Regions from separate parts of the Nocardioides sp. NPDC057767 genome, predicted to be linked through region 2. Evidence: riboswitches for the same ligand, from Rfam matches in the RefSeq annotation. Region 2 holds a riboswitch; the other holds the start of a gene.
The links. Region 2 has a riboswitch for cobalamin ahead of ACFVDI_RS03505 (ribonucleotide-diphosphate reductase subunit beta). Riboswitches for the same ligand answer to the same signal wherever they lie in the genome.
Positions count from the first base shown of each region.

Region 1 (10,811 bases), on a different contig from region 2:
CGCCTCCGACATGGCGCTCGCCATCGACGCCGTCGAGCTGCTGCACGCGGCGATCCCGGACGCGTTCGCGCTGGTCTCCTCCGACTCCGACTTCACCCCGCTGGTGCACTACCTGCGCGAGAAGGGGCGCGCCGTCTACGGCTACGGCCGGGAGAAGACGCCGGCCCCGTTCAAGAGCGCCTGCACCCGGTTCACCGTGGTCGAGAAGCTCGGCGGCTCCGAGGAGGAGACCGACACCGACTCCGAGGCCGGCGCCACCCCCGCCCGCAAGCAGTCCTCCTCGGCGACCACGGGACAGGTCCTGAAGCGCAACGCCCGGTTGATCCAGCTGCTGCGCAACTCCATCGCCGCGGCCGCCGACGACGACGGCTGGGCCCTGGTCGGCACGGTCGTCTCCCGCATCCGCAACCAGTCCTCCGAGGACCCGCGCAACTACGGCTACGCCACCTGGACCAAGCTCATCAAGGCGATCGACCTCTTCGAGCTCAAGGACGAGGGCACCTCGGCGATCGCGGTCAGCGACAAGCGCAACAAGAAGTGACGTACGTCTGCAGGTCTAGGACGCGTCCGCGGTGAGGTCCTGGTCGTCTGCCTTCTTCGGCTTCGGGCGGGTGCAGTCGATCCCCTTGGGAACCGAGCCGTCGAGGTGCTTCAGCGCGGCCTTGAAGTCGCGGCAGCGCTCGGCGTCCTCCTCCTTGTTGGCGGGATAGCCGATCGCCGCGTTGACCTTGCCCATCTCGAGGGCGTCGGCGAGCGGGTTGATATCGCGGGCGACGGTCCAGTACCACCGCGAGATCGGCGCGCTGTGGTCCAGGGACCGGGCCAGCTCGGGGCGGCGGCGAAGGTCGATGCCGAAGTAGGCGCCGGCGTCGGTGTAGTTGGCCTCGCCGGTCAGCTGGATGTAGCCGCGGCCGGCGTACTTCCGCTTGTCGTGGGGGCCCTTGGCGTCGTGGTGGAAGGAGCTCTCGTTGGCGAGCGTGGCCAGGTAGGCCGCCTGCCGGTAGGAGGTCGTGATCCGGGCGTCGGACATGGCCCGGTTGAGGGTCGGCAGCCCGGTCTCGACGGTCTTCCTGTCACCGACCTTGTCGCCGAACATGGCAACCAGATCGGCGTACGTGACCGAGGTTCGAGCCGGTGCCGCGACGGCCGTCGTGGCTGGGCAGAGGGAGAGCACGGTGGCCGAGATCGAGGTTGCGACAAGGCCGAGAATCCTGTGGCGCATGGGGACAGAGTGACTGCTCGACGGCGATCCCGCAAGCAGGGACGACCCGGCATAAGATGACCCCCGAATCAAGCAGAGCCTCAATCAACACACGCCGTGGTGGGGGAAGCCGGTCGAATCCCGGCGCTGACCCGCAACCGTAGGCCCAGGACATCGGGTCCTGGGCGAGCCGGAGCACCTGCCGACGGGCGCGTACTGACCTGACGCTGTCGTGGAAAGCAGCGGGTCGGCCCTGGGCCTTCCCGACGAACAGCGCGGAAGGAACCATGAAGAAGACCGTCATCGGTGGCATCGCCGCCGCCCTCGCCCTCACCTCGCTCGCCGGCTGCGGCGAGAAGGCCGTCGAGGAGGGGGAGAAGCCCACCTACGACGCGAAGGTGTCGACCTCCGTGGCCGACTGGCTCGTCGCCCAGGCGCCGAAGGGTGTGGCCCGCAACGCGCAGTACGGCACCGACGACTTCGGGCTCAGCGCCGACATCGGGATCGCGCTGGCCGAGGTCGGTGGCTACGACGAGGAGATCGCCACGATCGCCGCGGCCGTGATGGAGAACAAGTCGGCTTACACCTCGCCCGGGTTCGGCACCGTGACCTCGGCCGGGGCCACCGCGAAGGCGCTCGTCCTCCAGCAGAACATCGACGCCTCCGACCCCGGTCTGCTGAAGCAGCTCGAGGGCACCGTCGGTGAGAACGGCCGCATCGCCGACAAGCTCGACCCCGAGAACAAGGAGGCGGCCGACTACTCCAACACCATCGGGCAGTCGTACGCCGTCTGGGCACTGAGCAACGCCGAGAGCAAGAAGGCCACCGCCGCCGCGGATTTCCTGGCCGGGCAGCAGTGCGAGGAGGGCTGGTTCCGGGTCACGTTCACGGCTGACCCCGCGGCCGCCGACCAGACCTGCGACGGTGACCCGAAGGCCGCTCCGGATGCCGACGCCACCGCGTTCGCGTTGATCGCGCTGTCCTCGGTCGCCTCTCCCGAGGCCGAGAAGGCCGTCGAGGCTGGCGTCGAGTGGCTGAAGGAGACCCAGGCGGAGGACGGTTCGTTCAAGGCGGCGACCGGCAACATCGCCAACTCCAACACCACCGGCCTGGCCGGGTGGGCGTTCGGTCGCGCCGGTGAGACCGATGCTGCCGAGAAGGCCGCGACCTGGGTCTCCGAGCACGTCGTGACCTGCGGTGACGACATCGGGGCGGTGGCCTACGACGACGCCGCCCTGGCCGAGGGCAACACCAAGGGGCTGACCAAGGAGTCCGAGGGGATGTACCGCCTCGCGGCCGCCCAGGCGCTGCCATCCCTCGTCTTCCTGCCCAAGGACGCGACCACGAAGACCGCGTGCTGAGCCTACGGTCCGCGATGGTGGCCCTGGCGATCCTCGCCGGGGCCACCGCACCCGTCCTCACCCCGGCTTCGGCTTCTGCCGCAGAGGCATGTGACGGCGTCACCGTCGTCGTCGAGCCCAACGCGCTGGGCGGCGACCCCGAGGTCACCTGCGTCCGGCCCGAGGAGGGCGACACCGGTGCCGACCTCTTCGAGAAGGCAGGGCATCCGCTCACCTACGTGACCTCGATGCCCAGCGTCGTCTGCCGTGTCGACGGCCGGCCGAAGACCGCCGGCTGTGCCCAGATGCCTCCCGCCGACGCCTACTGGTCCCTGTGGGTCACCGACGAATCCGGGGCCTGGAGCTATGCCTCCAGAAATGTTACCGAAATCAGCGTGACCTCCGGGCAGGGTGTTGCGTTCACGTGGATAGACGACGATGTCGTTACCGCTCCGGCGACGGTGCTTGGGGATGCTGTGGGGGCGCCCTCAAGCCCGTCGCCGGAGTCATCTCCGGAGGACTCACCCTCTGACTCGACCTCCGAGCCCCGGCAGCTGCCCGTCTGGGTCGCTCCCGCCGGGATCCTCGCCCTCTTCTCCGTCGCCGGTGTCGTCTGGTGGCGTCGGCGATGAGCGAGCGTCAGCGAGCGAACAATGGATCTTTCATCGGACCGCGTCCGTACCCTGGCGCATGCGCTACGGAGGCGGTCCGATGAGCACCTTGATTCGCGAGGCCGCGATCGCGCGCCTGCCCCGTGATCTGCACCCCGTCGCCTGGTGGGTGTGGGCGATCGGGCTGGCTGCGTACGCCTCCTTCACCACCAACCCGCTGCTGCTCCTGCTCTTGGTGGGGGTGGTCTCGGTCGTGGTCGCGGCCCGTCGCGGTGAGCAACCGTGGGCGAAGGCGTTCCGGCTCTACGTCGGCCTCGCCCTGTTCATCGTCGCGACCCGGGTGCTCTTCAGGGTGCTCCTGGGCGCCGTGCCGGGTCATGTGCTCATCGATCTGCCCGAGATCCCGCTTCCCGATTGGGTGCTCGGGATCCGGCTGCTCGGGCCGCTCACCCGCGAGGCGCTGCTCGCGGGCCTCTACGACGGTATGCGGCTCGGTGTGATCGTGATCTGCGTCGGTGCGGCCAACGCACTGGCCAACCCGAAGCGACTGTTGCGGTCGCTGCCGCCCGCGCTCTACGAGATCGGCACCGCCGTGGTGGTGGCGGTGACCGTGCTGCCCCAGCTGGCCGAGTCGGTGCAGCGGGTCCGCGCCGCGCAGCGGCTGCGGGCAGGGGCGACCGGAAGGGTCAAGCGGCTGCGCCGCTTCCTGGTGCCGGTGCTCGAGGACGCCCTGGAGCGGTCGATGGCGCTGGCGGCCGGCATGGACACACGCGGCTACGGACGTACGGCCGGGATCCCGGCTGCCACCAGGCGGGTCACCTCGGGGCTGATGCTGGTCTCGCTCGTGGGTCTCTGCGCCGGCGTCTACGCGGTGCTGGACGGGACCACGCCCGGCTGGCTGGCGGCCACCATGCTGGTGCTCGGCGTCGGCTCCGCGGCCATCGGGCTGAGGCTGGCCGGTCGCCGGGTGTCGCGGACCGTCTACCGGCCCGACCGGTGGCGCTGGCCGGAGGTCGTGGTGGCGCTGAGCGGCGTGCTGGTCGCGGTCGTGGGCTGGTGGGTCGCCCGGTCGCAGGTCCCGGTGGCCTTTCCCGGGGTGAGCACCGCGCCCGGGGTCACGCTGACGGCCATGGCAGGAGTGCTCGTCGGGCTGGTCCCGGCGGTCGCCGCGCCGGTGCCGGCATCACTCGTCGAGGAGGAGACAGCCGCATGATCGAGCTGCGAGGGATCACGTTCACCCCGCCCGACTCCTCCGAGCACGTGCTCAAGGACGTCGATCTCACCATCGAGGAGGGCGAGCTGCTGCTCGTCTCCGGCCCCACCGGCTCCGGGAAGTCGACGCTTCTCGGCGTCATCGCCGGCCTGGTGCCCCGCTTCTCCGGCGGCGTGCTGGAGGGTGACCTGCTGCTGGACGGCGCCTCGATCATCCGTACGCCGCCGCGCGAGCGCGCCGGGATCATCGGCTACGTCGGTCAGGACCCGGTGGCCGGCTTCGTCACCGACACGGTCGAGGAGGAGCTGGCCTACGGGATGGAGCAGCTCGGGCTCCCGCCGGCGACCATGCGGCGCCGGGTCGAGGAGACCCTCGACCTGCTCGGCATCGCCGAGCTGCGGCAGCGGTCGCTGCGTACGCTCTCGGGCGGGCAGCAGCAGCGCGTCGCGATCGGCTCCGTGCTCACCACCCACCCGCGGGTGGTCGTGCTCGACGAGCCCACCTCCGCCCTCGACCCCACCGCCGCCGAGGACGTGCTCGCCACCATCACCCGGCTCGTGCACGACCTCGGCACCTCCGTGGTCCTCGCCGAGCACCGCCTCGAGCGCGTCGTACCCTTCGCCGACCGGATCGCGCTCCTCGTCGGCGACGGCTCCGTCGCTGTCGGCGACCCCGCCGACATCCTCGAGGACTCGCCCGTCGTGCCGCCGCTCGTCGAGCTCGGCCGCCAGCTCGGCTGGTCGCCGCTGCCGCTCACGGTGCGGGATGCGAGGCGGCGGGCGCGGGGGGTGGCGCTTGCCGACCGCGTCGGTCATCTCGAGATGACCGACGCCGTGGCCCTGAGCGCCCGCTCGCTCACCGTCACCCGAGGGCGTACGCCGGTCCTGCACGAGGTCTCGATCCGACTGCCCGCAGGGCGGGTGACGGCCCTGATGGGACGAAACGGCTCGGGCAAGTCGACGCTGCTGTGGTCGCTGCAGGGCACCCAGAAGCGCCTGGCCGGTTCGGTGGACGTCGGTGGCAAGGATCCGGAGACGCTCGACCCCGAGGCGCGACGCGCGCTCGTGGGCCTGCTGCCGCAGAGCGCGGCGGACCTGCTCTACCTGGAGACCGTGGCCGAGGAGTGCGACGCCGGCGGCCCACGGACCAGGGAGATCCTGGACAGCCTCGTCCCGGGCATCCCCGACGACCAGCACCCGCGCGACCTCTCCGAGGGTCAGCGCCTCGCCCTGGCACTGGCACTGATCCTGAGCGCCGACCCGCCGGTCGTGCTCCTCGACGAGCCCACCCGCGGCCTCGACTACGCCGCGAAGCATGCCCTGTCCGAGATCCTTCGCGACCTCACCGGCGCGGGCAAGGCGATCCTGGTCGCGACCCACGACGTCGAGTTCGTCGCCCAGGCCGCCGACGACGTCGTGGTGCTCGCCGACGGCGAGGTGGTCTCCGCCGGCGACGTACGCAGCGTCACCGCCGAGTCGCCTGCCTTCGCTCCCCAGGTGAGCAAGGTCTTCGGCCTGGGCTGGCTGAACGTGCGCGAGATCGTCGAGGCGGTGGGGGAGGGATGATCAGGTTCTCTCCCCGCACGGCTCTCCTGCTCGCGATCATCTCGGTGGCCGGGCTGATGATGTTCGCCTGGCCGCTGCTGCTCCACGGCTACGAGCGGGTGCAGCCGCCGTTCATCTTCCTCGCACTGCTGCCGCTGATGCTGGTCGTGCTGCTCAGCGAGCTCGCGGTGGGCGGGATCGACACCCGGATGATCGCGATCCTCGGTGTGCTCAGTGCGATCGAGGCCGTCCTGCGCGCCGTCTCCGCCGGCACCGGCGGGGTCGAGCTGGTCTTCTTCATGCTCATCCTCGGAGGCCGGGTCTTCGGGCCCGCCTTCGGCTTCGTGCTCGGCTGCACGAGCCTGTTCGTCGCCGCGCTGGTCACCGCCGGCGTCGGGCCGTGGCTGCCCTATCAGATGCTCGGCGCGGCCTGGGTCGCGATGGGAGCCGGACTCCTGCCACGCGCGAGCGGTCGTCGCGAGATCGGGCTGCTGGCGGCGTACGGGATCCTCGCCTCCTACGCCTACGGACTCCTCCTCAACCTGCAGGGCTGGCCGTTGCTGACCGGGGTCACGGTCCCCGGCACGAGCGGCAACCTCTCCTACGAGCCCGGTGCCGCGCTCGCCGAGAACCTGGCGACCTTCCTGCGCTACACCCTGGTCACCTCGACCAGCAGCTGGGACACCGTGCGAGCCGTCACCACCGCCGTGGCGATCGCTCTCCTCGGCCCCGCCGTGCTCGCCACCCTCCGTCGAGCCGCTCGCCGAGCCATGATCACCCCCGCCGAGGCGTCACCCCGGTCGGTCGAGTAGTCGCTCCCGTCGGCCGAGATCTGGCCGGCACCGCACGTGTAACACGTCGTTCGTAGGACTATCCGGTCGTTCCGATAGGGCGAGTAGTCCTACGAACGACGTGTTACAGCTCGCCGCAGCCGCACAAACTGACGCCTCGGCCGACCGGAGTGACGCCTCGGCGCGGGTCAGACCCGCTGGTGCTCGGCGACGCGAGCGAGGAAGCCGAGCAGCAGCTGGTGGACGCGGTCGGGCTGCTCCATCTGCACGAAGTGGGTGCCGTCGAGCTCGACGAAGGTGCCGTTCTTCAGCCCGGCGGCGACCCGGGACATGTGGCGCGCGCCGGCGACGAGATCCCGGGTGCCCGCGACCAGCACGACCGGCACCTTGATCCGGCGCGGCGATACCGAGCGGCGCTGGGAGGTGCGCAGGGCGAGGTGGAAGTACCACTCGACCGGAGTGGTCAGGAACTCGGCCAACGCGGCCGCGGCGAGCTCGGGGTCGGGGACCTTGCCGATCAGGCCGGCCTTCGAGAACACCTCGATCGCCCGCGGTCCGAGGTCGAGCCGGGTGGCCACGGGAGTGATCAGGGAGCCGGTGCGGCGCAGCACCTTCGCGGCGGTGCGGGTCACGATCGCGGCCGCCGGTGCGGGCAGCGGCAGCGGGCCCAGCATCGACTTGAAGGTGTCCCCGGGCACCCCGGCGACGCCGAAGATGCCGGAGACCCGCTCGGGGTGGTCCGCGGCCAGCTCGAACGCGGTGTTGACGCCGATCGACCAGCCCATCACCACCGGCCGCGCGAGCGCGAAGGCGTCCATCACCGAGAGCGCGTCCTCGGCGAAGTGCCTCGATGTCGTCTGCTCCAGATCCTTCGGCCGCGCCGAGCCGGAGGTGCCGCGGTGCTGCCAGGACACGACGCGTACGCCGCAGGAGGTGTGCAGCAGCGCCGGCCAGTTCCACGGGCTGGTGCCGAGACCGTTGCACAGCAGCACCGTCGGTCCGTCGATCACGCCCTCGGGGTCGTTGGTCCAGGCCCGGATCAGGGTGCCGTCGTCGGAGAGCACGTCACGGAACGTGACCGTCGACTCGGCCATCGCCCGTGGGATTCTCATGCAGTCATTCTCTCCGATGCGAGCAGCTGGAGATAGTGCTGGACGTCTTCACGCTCCGCACGCCGCAGCAGGAGCGCCTCCTCCGCGGCCTTGGCGTTGTGCCGGGCGACGAGCTGAGAGGCCACCGGCCAGGCGAGCAGCAGCTGGATCGGTCGAAGGAACGGGCCCACCATTCGGCCCGCGGTGCGTGCGGCGAAGAGTGCGGCCATCTGGGCGACGGCGGTGGTGTGCGCTGGGGCGGTGATGGTCGACAACGGAGCAACTCCAGAGACAGGCGGGACCGGACGGAGGGAGGGGGAGTTGTCACCAAACTGTAGTGACCTGAACATTCGAAGTCGGTGACGAACCGATGTCGCTTGTGTGAAACGCCCCACTACATCGTGCGACGAGCCACGTACGTCACGCCGGCGTCGACTCCACCGGCACGTGATGGTCGGGCTTGCCGGTGCGCGTCGCTCCGGCGGAGGCGACCACGACGCAGGCGATGGCCAGCCACTGCAGCACGGACAGCCCCTCGTGGAGGACCAGGATCGCGGCCAGCGCACCGGCCGCCGGCTCCAGCGACATCAGGATCGCGTAGAGCCCCGGCTTGATCGAGCGCAGGGCGACGAGATCGAGGGAGTAGGGGATCACCGAGGACATCAGGCCCACCATCAGCCCGATCAGCCACACGTGCGGAGACCCCAGCCCGTCGGCGTACGCCATCGCCGCAGGCGTCAGCGCCACCGCCGCGACGGTGGAGGCCAGGGCGAGACCGTCGAGCCCCTCCCAGCGCGCGCCGGTCGCCTTCGACAGCACGATGTACGCAGCCCAGCAGGCACCCGCGAGCAGCGCGAACAGCACGCCCACGATCGAGATCCGCCCGGGTTCGAGACCGAGCAGCACGACCCCGGCCGCCGCCAGCGCCACCCAGACCAGGTCACGTGCCCGCCGCGAGGTGACCAGCGCGATCGTGAGCGGGCCGATGAACTCGATGGTGACCGCGATCCCGATCGGGAGCCGGGCGAAGGACTGGTAGATCGCCCAGTTCATCAGCCCGAGCGAGGCCCCGAAGGCGACCACGACCAGCCAGTCGCGCCGCGACAGGCCGCGGACCCGCGGACGGGTGATCGCCAGCAGGATCAGCGCGGAGAGCGACAGCCGCAGCCACACCATGGCCGTCGGGGTGACCTCGTCGAAGAGCGACTTCGCGAACGTCGCACCGACCTGCACCGACGCGATCCCGATCAGAACCAGAACGACCGGGTGGGCAAGCCTCGCCCGGAGAGAGGAAGCGTGCACCACCCGGTCAGTCTAGGGTCATGTGAAGACCGGCTACTGAGCCGAGTCCGTCTGCGAGATGTTGGACAGGTTGGCGGCCTTGTTGGCGGCTTCGGCGAGCCGCTCGGAGCCGCGCGGGGGGTCGTGCGGGACCATCGGGTGCTCGATGTGGTCCTGCTCGTAGATCTCCGGCGGGATCGGCGTCGGCACGGTGGCGATGATCCGCGACCCGTCGGGCCGTACGCCGCCGTGCACCTCCTCGTCGAGGTGCTTGCCGATCCGCGGCCCCTGGTCGGCGAGCGGCACGACGACCGGTGATCCCTTCGAGACCACGAACTCCTCCCCGCGGACGCTGACCGGGATGTCGAACTCCTCGCCCGGGGTGTCCACGACGGTGAAGACGATCTGGTCGGTGGTCACCGCGACCTGCATCCGGGTCGAGTGCCACTGGACCCGGAAGATCAGCGAGCCCCACTCGGCCGGCAGCCGCGGGTCGAAGGAGAGCTTGCCGTCGTAGTCGCGCATCCCGCCGAAGCCGAACGCGAGCCCGCCCCACACGCCGCCCGTGGAGGCGATGTGCATGCCGTCGACGGTGTTGCCGTGCATGTTGTGCAGGTCGACGTAGAGCGCGTCGTAGAAGTAGCGCAGCGCGTCGTCCTGGTAGCCGACCTCCGCCGCCACGATCGACTGCACGACCGCCGACAGCGTCGAGTCGCCGGTGGTGATCGGGTCGTAGTACTCGAAGTCGGCCCGCTTCTCCTCAGGGGTGAACCGGTTGCCCTGCTGGAAGAGGGCGAGCACCACGTCGGTCTGCTTGAGCACCTGGAACCGGTAGATCACCAGCGGGTGGTAGTGCAGCAGCAGGGGACGTACGTCGTCGGGGGTGTTGGGCAGGTCCCACACCTCGCGGTCGAGGAAGTTGTCGTCCTGAGGGTGGATCCCCAGGCCCTCGTCGTAGGGGATGTGCATGGCGGCAGCGCAGCGACCCCACTCCTCGACCTCGTCGGGGGAGACGTCGAGCCGGCCCATGACCTGCGCGTACTCGCGCGGATACTCCGTGCGGAGCATCTCGATGGTCTCGACGGCCTTCTCCAGGTTGTAGCGGGCCATCACGTTGGTGAACAGGTTGTTGTTGACCACCGTGGTGTACTCGTCCGGCCCGGTCACGCCGTGGATGTGGAAGGACGGCTCGCCGTTGTGGCGCCAGAAGCCCAGGTCGGCCCACATCCGCGAGGTCTCGACCAGGATGTCGACGCCCTCGCGGATCAGGTAGCCGGTGTCACCGGTCGCGTAGACGTACTTCATCAGCGCGAAGGCGATGTCGGCGTCGATGTGCACCTGCGCGGTGCCGGCCGCGTAGTAGGCCGAGGCCTCCTGCCCGTTGATCGTGCGCCACGCGAACAGCGCGCCCTTCGCGGCCATCTCCTGCGCCCGCTGCCGGGCGGCGGGGAGCATCACCGAGCGGGCGTGCATCACGTTGCGGGCGACCTCGGGCTGGGTGTAGCAGAGGAACGGGACGACGTAGCACTCCGTGTCCCAGAAGTAGTGTCCCTCGTAGCCGGAGCCGGTGACGCCCTTGGCGGGCACGCCGAGCCCGTCGGTGCGGGCGGTCGCCTGGGCCAGCGAGAACAGGTTGAAGCGGATCGCCTGCTGGGCCGCGGCGATGTCCTCGTCGTCGTCCGCGCGAGCGGCGGAGATCTCGACGTCCGCGGCCGACCAGAAGTCGTCGTACCAGTTGC
Region 1 is NZ_JBHVKJ010000065.1:17,032-27,842, reverse strand. Features, by position in the region: gene ACFVDI_RS24810 (NYN domain-containing protein) at 1-541, shown strand, start outside; gene ACFVDI_RS24805 (glycoside hydrolase family 19 protein) at 557-1,222, opposite strand; cobalamin riboswitch at 1,291-1,423, shown strand; gene ACFVDI_RS24800 (prenyltransferase/squalene oxidase repeat-containing protein) at 1,489-2,562, shown strand; gene ACFVDI_RS24795 (hypothetical protein) at 2,556-3,173, shown strand; gene ACFVDI_RS24790 (CbiQ family ECF transporter T component) at 3,253-4,365, shown strand; gene ACFVDI_RS24785 (ABC transporter ATP-binding protein) at 4,362-5,930, shown strand; gene ACFVDI_RS24780 (ECF transporter S component) at 5,927-6,721, shown strand; gene ACFVDI_RS24775 (alpha/beta fold hydrolase) at 6,889-7,812, opposite strand; gene ACFVDI_RS24770 (hypothetical protein) at 7,809-8,066, opposite strand; gene ACFVDI_RS24765 (DMT family transporter) at 8,212-9,096, opposite strand; gene ACFVDI_RS24760 (glycoside hydrolase family 65 protein) at 9,127-10,811, opposite strand, start outside.
Region 1: linked by a shared signal. The riboswitch ahead of ACFVDI_RS24800 (prenyltransferase/squalene oxidase repeat-containing protein) and the one ahead of ACFVDI_RS03505 (ribonucleotide-diphosphate reductase subunit beta) in region 2 are both predicted to bind cobalamin.

Region 2 (10,811 bases):
CCGGGCTACCACGCGCTCGCCACCGGCCGCCCGGGCCGCAACCTCGATCCTCACCTGGTTGGAGTCGAGCGGGTGGTGCCGCTGCTGCTCCACGGTGCCGCCGGGGCCGACGTCGCGGTGATCGAGGGCGTCATGGGCCTCTACGACGGCCGCCTCGGCACCGATGGCTTCGCCTCGACAGCGCACGTCGCCGCGCTGACCTCCTCGCCGGTCGTCCTGGTACTCGACGTCGCCCGGATGTCCCGTTCCGCTGCCGCGATCGCGGCGGGCATGGCCGCCTTCGACCCGTCCGTACGCATCGGGGGAGTCGTCCTCAACCGCTGCTCTCCCGGGCGCAACGCCGACGAGATCCGGCGAGCGCTCGACCAGGTCGGCCTGCCGGTGCTCGGCATGCTCCCGCGGGACGAGACGCTCGCGACCCCGTCACGTCACCTCGGCCTCGTCCCCGTCGCCGAGCGGGACGAGTCGGTCGCGCTGATCGAGCGGCTGGGGGAGCAGGTCGCCGCCCACCTCGACCTCTCCGCCCTGCTCGACGTCGCTCGCTCGGCCCCCGACCTGGACGCCGAGCCGTGGGATCCGGCCATGGCGCTGGAGATCGACGCCTCGCCGGCCGGGGAGCGTCCGGTCGTCGCGGTCGCGGGCGGCAGGGCGTTCACCTTCCGCTACCCCGAGACCGAGGAGCTCCTGGAGGCCGCAGGCTGCGACGTACGCCCCTTCGACCCGCTCACCGATCCCACCCTCCCCGAGGGGACGAAGGGGATCTACCTCGGCGGCGGTTTCCCGGAGATGTACGCCGCCGAGCTCGCCGCGAACGCGAGCCTGCTCCGCGACCTGAAGGCCGCCGTTCAGGCCGGGATCCCGACCGTCGCCGAGTGTGCAGGTCTCCTCTACCTGGCCGAGTCCCTCGATGGCGTACCGATGGCCGGCGCCATCCCCGCGCACGCCGCGATGAGCGAGCGCCTCACCCTGCGCTACCCGGTCGCGGTCGCGGCTTCCGACTCCCTCCTCACCCGAGCCGGCGAGCAGGTCACCGGCCACGAGTTCCACCGCACCACCACCTCGCCCGCCGCTGGTACTCAGGCCGCATGGTCGATCGAATCCGCACGGCCACCGGCCGAGAAGTCACTTGCGTCGGCCGAGACGTCAGTTGTGGCGAGCGAGAAGTCACTTGCGTCGGCCGAGCCGTCAGTTCTGGGCGACGAAAGTCGAGTTTCGCGTCCCACAGCTACAGATTCGGCCCCCAAAAGTGCCAACTCGGCCGACGCAGCTGACGGTTCGGCCGGCGGGGGCGACGGTTCGGCGCTGATGGGGTTTGCGTCGGACACGCTGCATGCGTCGTACCTGCATGTGCATTGGGCCGGCCATCCGAAGCTGGCGGTCCGGTTCGCGGCTGCGGTTCACGGCGCGGCGCAGAATCCCGCCATGGCGGGAAAATGCGCCGCCACGCGCACGAGTTCGCCCGCAGAACCCCGCCATGGCGGGGAAATGCCCGCCACTACGGACGGCCAACTGGCCGACCCCCTGCGGCACCACGGCGACGTCGAGGTGGGCGACGGGCTGCTCGACTTCGCGGTGAACGTCCACCCGGACCCGCGCCCGGAGTGGCTGGACCAGGCACTCCACGACTCGCTCGCACCGACCGCCTACCCCGACGAGGAGCCGGCGCGGGCGGCGCTGGCCAAGCATCACGGCCGTGAGCGTGCCGAGGTGCTCCCGACGGCAGGGGCGGCGGAGGCATTCACGCTGGTCGCGAGGGCGAGGAAGTGGCGGAAGCCCGTCGTGGTCCATCCGCAGTTCACCGAGCCCCACGCGGCGCTGGAGCAGGCCGGCCACACGGTCACCGAGGTCCGCCTCCGCGCCGAGGACGGGTTCACCCTCGACCCGGCGACGGTGCCCGGCGACGCGGACCTGGTCGTCGTCGGCAACCCGACCAACCCCACCGGCGTACTCCATCCCACCGACACCCTCCGCGAGCTCCTTCGCCCCGGGCGCCTGGTCGTGGTCGACGAGGCGTTCATGGACGCGGTTCCCGGCGAACCCGAGACGCTCACCGGTGAGCGGACCGAGGGTCTGCTGGTGATCCGAAGCCTCACCAAGCACTGGTCGATCCCAGGGGTCAGGGCCGGTTATGTCGTCGGCGACCCCGCCGCGATCGGCGACCTCGAGGCCGTACGCACCCCGTGGTCGGTCTCGGCCACCGCCGCCGCCGCGATGCTCGCCTGCGCCACCGAGCGCGCGAGTGCGGAGGCCTGCGAGCGCGCCGAGCGGATCGCCACCTGGCGCGCCCACCTCGAGGCGGGCCTGCACGAGCAGGAGATCGAGTACGTCCCCTCGACCGCCTCCTTCGTTCTGGCCCGGCCCGGCGCCGGAGTCCGGGAGGCCCTGCGGGAGCAGGGCATCGCCGTACGCCGCGCCGACACCTTCCCCGGCCTCGGCCCGGACTGGGTGCGGATCGCGGTGCGCCCCGAGGATCCGACCGACCAGCTCCTGGCCGCGCTCCGCCGAACCAGGGCAGACCTGTGAGCCCCCGGGCGATCGGCCTTCTCGCCGGTTTCGCGCTGGACCGGGTGCTCGGGGACCCGCGCCGCTACCACCCGGTCGCCGGCTTCGGCACGGTGGCGATGAAGGCGGAGCAGGCCTGGTACGCGGACGACCGCGCCCGCGGCGTGCTTCACACGGCCGCTCTCGTCGGGGGAGCGGTGGTCCTCGGAGCTGCTGCCGAACGCCTCGCTCCCGGCCGTGCCGGGAAGACGCTGGTCACCGCCGCCGCCACCTGGGCGGTCCTGGGCGGCCGCTCGCTGGAACGCGAGGCGCTGGCGGTCCACGCACACCTCGACACGGGTGACCTCCCCGCCGCGCGGCAGCGGCTCACCCACCTCGTCGGCCGTGACACCGCCGAGCTCGACGCTTCCGAGGTCTCCCGCGCCGTGGTCGAGAGCGTCGCGGAGAACACCTCCGACGCGGTGGTCGCGCCGCTGGTGTGGGGCGCCGTCGCGGGCGTACCCGGACTCCTCGGCTACCGCGCCGCCAACACCCTGGACGCGATGGTCGGCCATCACAACGACCGCTACGAGCACTTCGGCTGGGCCAGCGCGCGCCTCGACGACCTGCTCAACCTGCCCGGCTCGCGCCTGTCCGGCCTGCTCACGCTGGCCGCGGCTCGGTCCCGGGCGAAAGAGGCCTGGCGGGCCTGGCGCCGCGACGCCGCGCGACACCCGAGCCCGAACGCCGGCGTCGTCGAGGCGTCCTTCGCCGGCGCCCTCGACATCCGTCTCGGCGGCACCAACCGCTACTACGGCGACCGGGTCGAGCACCGCGCGGTGATGGGCGACGGCCGTGCCGCCACCCCCGCCGACGTCGTCAGCGCCACCACCCTGGCCCGCAGGGTCGGCATCGGCGCAGCCCTGGTCGCGGCGGCGTACGCGGTGGTCGCTCAGCGCCCGTGACGAAACGCCCGGGCCATGACCGCGGGCGGTGCGTCGGCGATGCCCGGCCCGCCGGCGCGGGTCCACTCGGCCAACGCGTCGGCGACCCGCTCCGAGCCGGCCCGGGCGACCCAGACCGGCCGGGCGCCACGCTGCCGCCCCTCGGGTGAGGGACCCACGACCACGACGTCGGCACGTTCGCAGGGGCCGAGGCAGTCGGCGACACGTACGGTCGCCGACTCCCCGGCCGCCGCGTTCAGGGTCGTGAGCACGGCCGCGTGGTCCACCCCGGGCGACTTCCGCTCGGTCCCGCAGCAGCAGCCGCGGCAGACCGTCAGCGTCGGCCGCCCGCCCGCGGACTCAGTCACCCTTCGCAGGCCTCGCAGTCCGGGCCGTTCTCGATGGCGCAGACCGCGGCGTCGCTCCAGTCGTCCCAGGTCAGGTCGTCGATGGCGTCGGTGGTGGTCGGGTTCTCGTTCATGGTCATGCTCCTGTCGTCGAAGTGGTCGAAGAGGACTGCTTGCTGGCCTGGATGCCGGCGCGCGAGCGCAGGTAGTACAAGCTCTTGATGTTCGGGTCGAGCAGCGCGAGCTTGTGGATCTTGCTGATGTACTGCGGGGTCGCGTCGGCCTGGAAGAACAGGTTGAGCGACTGGGCCTGGTCGATGTAGACCTGCCGGTCCGAGGCCCGGGCGAGCAAGATCTCCTGGTCGATCTCGTAGCCGGTCCGGAAGACGTCCTTCTCGTGGTCGTCGAGCCACGAGACGTGCTGGACGGAGCCGCCGTGGTCGATGATGTCGGAGATGTGCGCCTGGTCGTAGACGCCACGCTCCTTCATCACCTCGACGAGGTTCTGGTTGGCCCGCGGCATCTCGCCGGCCGAGGTGGTCTGGTTCCAGACGTTCGCGACGTACGGCTCGATGCCCTGGCTGGTGCCGCCGACGATCACCGCGGTGCTCATCGTCGGTGCGATCGCCATCAGGTGGGAGTTGCGCCGCCCGACGCACCACTCCGGGATGCCGGCGACGGAGCCCATCCACCGCGACGCGGCGTCGGCGCGCGTGGAGATCCGCTCGAAGATGTCCTTGTTCAGCGCGGCCGCCTTGTCCGACTCGAACGGCACCCGCTGCTTCTGCAGATAGTCGTGGTAGCCCATCACCCCGAGGCCCAGGCTGCGGGCCTTCTCGGTGTAGCGCACCGCCCGCTCGAGGCCGCGGATGGTGCGGGCCTTGCGCAGGAACGCCTCGGCGACCGCGTCGAGGAAGACGGTGGCGACGTACGCGGTGTCCTGGTCCTTCCACTCGTCGTAGGTCGACAGGTTCAGCGAGGAGAGCACGCATGTGTAGGAGTGGTCCTCGTCGCTGAACAGGGTGATCTCCGAGCACAGGTTGGAGGCCTTGTTGGCGAGCCCGTTCGCCTGGTAGGACTCGGTCTGGGCCGCGTTGACGGTGTCGACCTTCCAGATGTAGCCCTTGCCCAGCACCACCCGGATCTTGAGCACCCGCTGGTAGCGCTCGAGCGCATCCTTGTCGCCGGCCAGCATCCGGTCGATGAACGCCTGGCTGAAGATCCAGCCGACGTTCTTGTTGGCCGGCTCGCGGAAGATCAGGTCGGCGAGCTCGTAGAAGTCCGGGTGGTCCACGGGCAGGTAGCCCGCCCAGGAGCCGCGCCGGGTGGCGCCCTGGCTGATCTGGTTGGTCATCTCCACGAAGTTGCAGAACACCGGCACGACGCCGTTGGCCTTGCCGTTGTCGCTGAACTTCGCGCCGCGGGGCCGGACGTCACCGAGGTACGCCGAGGTGCCGAACCCGTTCTGCGACAGGATCGCGGCCTCCTTGAGGGTCTCGTAGAAGCCCCAGACCGAGTCCTCGACGTAGGACCCCTCGCACGAGACCGGCAGACCGCGGTCGGTGCCGAGGTTGGACAGCACCGGCGTCGACGGGGAGAGCCAGCCGTTCCAGATCGCCTCGAAGAACGGCTCCGTCCAGGAGACACCGTCCTCGCGGGGGTACATCTCGTCGGCCAACTCCCCGGCCGTCGTGGCGATGGTCTCGTAGCGCTCCCGGACGCTCTGGTCCGCGACGGTGTACTTCGCCTTGAACATCGCGTAGCCCGCGGTGGTCATGAAGGCCGGCACGGTGCCTTCGTCCTGCAGTGCCTTGCGCTCGGCGGAGAGCGCCTCCCAGCTGTTGCTGCCCATCAGAACTCAAACTCCGTCTCGCCGATGTTGCGGTTGTATTCGTTGCCGGTGACCTGGAAGAAGTCGTGGAACTGGGTGCCGTTGATGCCGGCGTAGAACCACTCGGCGACCGGGTTGGTCTCGACCCCGAAGAGCGGCTCCATCCGCATGTTCTCCAGGGTCATGTCGATGCGGGAGCGCACGAAGGCCTCCAGATCGGCCTGCTCGATGCCGGTGATCGGACCGTCGGCGAAGAGCATCTCCACGATCCGGGCCTCGTGGGCGTAGAGGTGCTCGGCGACGTCGCGAACCCGGGCGAAGAGATCGTCGCGCTCGGCCTCGAACTTGTCGGCCGGCACGGTCGCGGCGTACTCGTCCAACGTCGTGTTGAACAGCCAGGCGCCGCCGGTGGCGTGCAGGTTCTCGTCGCGGGCGGAGAAGTTGATGCCGCTGATCACGTTCTGCAGCAGGTTCTTGCCGCCGGACTGGAAGTGCTTGAGGAAGGCGAAGTTGGAGTAGAGGACGCAGTTCTCCATCAGCGTGAAGACACTCAGTGCGTAGAGCAGGTCCTCGTCGGCGATCGCGTCCCACACGAAGGCGATCCGCTCGGCCAGCACCGGGTCGTTCTTGTAGGAGTCGTAGAACTCCTCGGTGTCGATCATCAGGGTCTTGTTGAGCTTCGCGTAGAACGGCGCGTGCATGTTCAGCTCGGCGAACGAGAAGGCGTTGGTCATCATCTGGATCTCGGGCCGCGGGAACGCGTGGAAGAGCCGGTCGCCCCACACCTCGCCGCCGAGGATCAGCTCGTAGATGGTGAACAGCTTCAGCGTGGTCTTGACCGCGGCCTGCTCAGCGTCGGTCATGTTGACCAGGAAGTCCTGCTTGTCGTTCTCGACCGGGATCTCCTCGGCCGTCCAGAAGATGCTCCGCTGCTTCTTGGCCAGGTCCTCGGCCATCGGATAGTCGAAGACGTACGCCGACTTCTCGGTGCGGATCGGTAGACCCTCGGTGTCGATCAAGCCCCATGCCCCCTTGTTCACGCGGGCCCCGGGGCCCGCTCGGATGTCTCGTGCATCCGTGCCGGGGCAGGAGAGGACGGCGTCGTACGCGCTCGATCCCCTGACCTTCCCTCGAGGTCGCGGACCCCACCGTGAGATGGGCACTGGCAGGTCTTCGGACTCGTGGGCGTCATCGTGCTCGGTCCTAGTGGCCGTCGCTTCCCAGGAGCCGGCTTGCTCCCAGTGCTTCGTGACGGCGGTCGTTCCCACTCACCGCTGCGGGGCAGTCCCGGACTCGCACCGGGTTCCCTCTTGCCTCTCCCGCCCCGTCGCCGAGGTGGGAGAACCAGCTGCGGGGACCACTATATGCGGGAATTACACCAATGCAACTTCCTAGATCTTGTGTTTCGTCGACTCCGTGGAACGCCGCGGGTGCGGCCGGAGCCCCGACGTGGCATGATGCCGCCAACGGACATGAGGAAGCCGGTGGAACTCCGGCACAGTCGCGCTACTGTGACACCGCCTCGCGGCGGTGGAGTCAGACCCGAGTGTCCGTCCAACCCCAACGAACAGGGACGCAGGTATCCCTGAGGAGGACATATGTCGCAGCACGCTGTAGCACCGCTCGCCGGCGCTGAACTGCCCACCATCCCGCTCCGTGAGCTCGCCCCCTGGGTGCTCTTCTTCGGTCTGCTCGGTCTCCTGGCGCTCTTCTTCATCAGCGCTGACCAGGGCGCCGTCTCGATCCCGTCGGGCACCCTGGTCCACGAGTGGGTCCACGACGGTCGTCACCTGCTCGGCTACCCCTGCCACTGATGAGCCCGCGTGCCTTTCTCGTACGCGGCCTGCTAGCTGGACTCCTCGCCGGGGTCGCCACCTTCCTGGTGGCGTACGCCGTCGGTGAGCCGCAGGTCGGTGCTGCCATCGCACTGGAAGAAGCCGGTGCCGATGGTCACGCACACTCGCATGCCGCCGAAGGCGGGGAGGGTGAGGAGGAGGCCGCCGAGGTCTCCCGCACCAACCAGAGCACCTGGGGGCTGCTGACCGGCACCCTCGCGGTCGGCGTCGCGCTCGGCGGCATCGTCGGGCTCGTCGCCGCGGCCACGCTGGGTCGTCTGGGACGGCTCACGCCGGGCCAGTCGACGGCGCTCGTCACCCTGATCGGGTTCGTCGCGGTCGCACTGGTGCCCTTCCTCAAATACCCGGCGACCCCGCCGGCGGTCGGCAGCGGCGACACCATCGGCGTACGCACCGCGGTCTACTTCGCCTTCCAGGCCCTCTCGGTCGTGGCGGCGGTGGTCGTGACGTACGCCGCGGTGCGGCTGCGTGGCCGGTTCGGCACCTACCTCGCCGTCGTCGGCGCGATCGCGGCCTACCTGGCCGTGATGGTCGTCGCCGGGGAGCTGTTCACGACGGTCAACGAGGTCGGGGACTTCCCGGCCGACACGCTGTGGTTCTTCCGCAGGGCCTCGCTGATCACGCTCGCCACGATGTGGGGCGTGCTCGGAGTGGCGCTGACGGGGCTGGTCATTCGTCTGTACGCGGCAGAGCGCGCTGTCGCGGAGCGTAAGGCCCTCGCCGCCAGCCTGTGACTTTCGAGCCCTTCGGGCTAGCGGGGGAGGCGGTAGGCCTCCACAGGACGGCCGCCGTCCAGGTGATCACGCACGATCATCCGGGCGGCGGCCGCTTCCACGTTGCCGTACCAGACGTCGTCGGGCTGCACGCTGAGCACCGGCGCCTGGTTGCACGGGAACTGGCAGCCGGTGTGGGTGATCAGCAGGTCGTCGTCGCCGAGACCGGCCTCCATCGCGCCCAGGATGACCGCCCTGGCGGTCTCCTCCGAGCCCTTCGCGGTGCATCGCGGGCCGCGGCAGATCAGGACCTGACGTACGTGGCCGGGGACGCGCTCCCATGCGGGCGAGGTGAGCCCGGGCTCGGTGCCGGTGACCGGCCTGGTCTCGGCCATCGCCTCGGCGAGCTGGTAGCGGGTGGTCGCCAACCGGGTCGCCACCTGGATGGTCGGGCGGTTGCCGGGGCGTTCGCGCCACCAGTGCGCCGCGATCCGGCGCAGCCAGGAGTGGCCCGGCGCCAACGGACCGAGACTGACGCCGGTCAGGGCGATGCTCTCCGCTCCGGCATCGGCCAGCCGGGTCAGCTCACGGGAGAGGGACGGGTCGCCCAGCTGCAGGAAGGCGAGGCTCGCGTCGTGGTCGCGTGCCCAGGAGAGCAGGTCATCGCGCCGATCGACGTCGGTCACGGACATACCAACGATGACCGCTGCTTTTGATAGAGGAAACTGCTTTGTGAAGCCGTTCACGATCTAGTTTCCTCTATCAGAGGCTGCGAACTGGGCCCTGTCATCGGCGCGCCGTTCTCGACGTCAGCCCGGCGACCCAGGTGAGCGCCGCCGTGACGTCGTTCACGGTCGGCACGTCCGGTGAGGCAGTCGGACGGCTCACGACGACCACAGCCACCCCGAGCTCGGCGGCTGCTGCCATCTTCGGCCAGGTGTAGGTGCCGCCGGAGTCCTTGGTAATGAGTACGTCGGTGCCGTGCTCACGCATCAGGGAGAGCTCGCCGTCGAGGTCATACGGTCCGCGGCTTGTCAGCAGGGTCCAGGGCTCGGGCAGGTCGAGGTCGGGGCGATCGACCACGCGGGCGAGAGCCGCGTGGCCGGCCAGCGCCGGGACGAACCGGGCGAGCTCCTGGCGCCCGACCGTGATGAACGGACGCTTCCCGAGATCGGCGGCGAGCGCTGCCGCCTGGTCGTGGGTATCGACGTAGGCCCAGGACGGGTCCGCCGGCCAGCCCGGTCGCTCCAACCGGAGCAGCGGATGGCCGGTCTGCGCGCAGGCCGCCGCGGCATTGGCCGAGATCACACGTGCGAACGGATGCGTCGCGTCGACGACGGCGTCGAAGTGGTCGAGAGCCCCCCTCAAGCCCTCGACCCCCCCGAACCCGCCGATCCGCACCGCGCCCACCGGCAGCCGGGGCCGAGCCACCCGCCCTGCCAGCGACGAGGTGACGTCCACGCCCTCCTCGAGCAGGCGCGCCGCCAGGTCCCGGGCCTCCCCGGTCCCACCCAGGATCAGCAGTCTCATCGGATCCCCCCGCCAGCGGTCGCGAGGTCGAGCAGCGCGTCGACGTCGAGGTGCTCCTCGACGAGGTCGCCGATCAGGTCCAGGCGGCGCTCGCGGGCGGCCGGGAACGAGACGTCGGAGGGCTTGCGGCCCAGCGTCGCCTCGAGGAACGCGCCGCGCAGAGCGTCGCCCTCCAAGGACCCGTGCCACATCGTCCCGAAGACGTTGCCGGCCTGCGCGCCACCGAGGAACTCGGTGACCCCGTCGCCGCGGGTGATCCGGCCGTGGTGGATCTCGTAGCCGCTCGCCTCGACCCCGAGGGCCGACCCGGTGGGCAGGCGGAGGTTCTTGGCGGGCGCGAAGTCGGTGCGTACGTCGAGCAGGCCCAGTCCCTCGACCTCGGTGACCGAACCCTCGACCCCGTCGGGGTCGGAGATCACGCCGCCGAGCATCTGGAAGCCGCCGCAGATGCCAAGCAGCGGGCGGCCGCGGCGTACGTGCTCGATCAGGGCCACGTCGAGACCACGCGAGCGCAGCCAGGCCAGGTCGCTGATCGTGGACCGGGTGCCGGGCAGGACGACCAGGTCGGCGTCGGCGACGTCGGCCGGCGAGGAGGCGAAGACGACGTCGAGGTCAGGCTCCAGGCCGAGCGCGTCGACGTCGGTGAAGTTGGAGATGCGGGGGAGGCGTACGACCGCGACCTTGCGGGTGGCACCGGCTTGTGCGCGCCGCCCCTCGAGGTCGAGGGCGTCCTCGGAGTCGAGCCACAGGGACGGCTCCCAGGGCAGAACTCCGAAGACCCGGCGCTCGGTGAGCGACTCCAGCGAGTCGAGTCCGGGCTTGAGCAGACCCGCGTCGCCGCGGAACTTGTTGATCACAAAACCGCTGATCAGGGCCTGGTCCTCGGGCTCGAGGAGAGCCAGGGTGCCGTACATCGCCGCGAACACGCCACCGCGGTCGATGTCGCCCACGACCACGGTCGGCAGCCCGGCGTGTCGCGCCAGCCCCATGTTGACGTAGTCGCCGGCCCGCAGGTTGATCTCCGCCGGGCTGCCCGCGCCCTCGGCGACGATCACCTCGAACCGCGAGGCGAGATCGTCGTACGCAGCATGGGCCGCGGTCGCCAGATG
Region 2 is NZ_JBHVKJ010000004.1:45,635-56,445, forward strand. Features, by position in the region: gene ACFVDI_RS03485 (cobyrinate a,c-diamide synthase) at 1-2,523, shown strand, start outside; gene ACFVDI_RS03490 (cobalamin biosynthesis protein) at 2,520-3,446, shown strand; gene ACFVDI_RS03495 ((2Fe-2S) ferredoxin domain-containing protein) at 3,434-3,793, opposite strand; gene ACFVDI_RS03500 (ribonucleotide reductase N-terminal alpha domain-containing protein) at 3,909-5,624, opposite strand; gene ACFVDI_RS03505 (ribonucleotide-diphosphate reductase subunit beta) at 5,624-6,622, opposite strand; cobalamin riboswitch at 6,750-6,967, opposite strand; cobalamin riboswitch at 7,080-7,145, shown strand; gene ACFVDI_RS03510 (CbtB-domain containing protein) at 7,202-7,417, shown strand; gene ACFVDI_RS03515 (CbtA family protein) at 7,417-8,193, shown strand; gene ACFVDI_RS03520 (ferredoxin) at 8,211-8,864, opposite strand; gene ACFVDI_RS03525 (cobalt-precorrin-6A reductase) at 8,959-9,702, opposite strand; gene ACFVDI_RS03530 (cobyric acid synthase) at 9,699-10,811, opposite strand, start outside.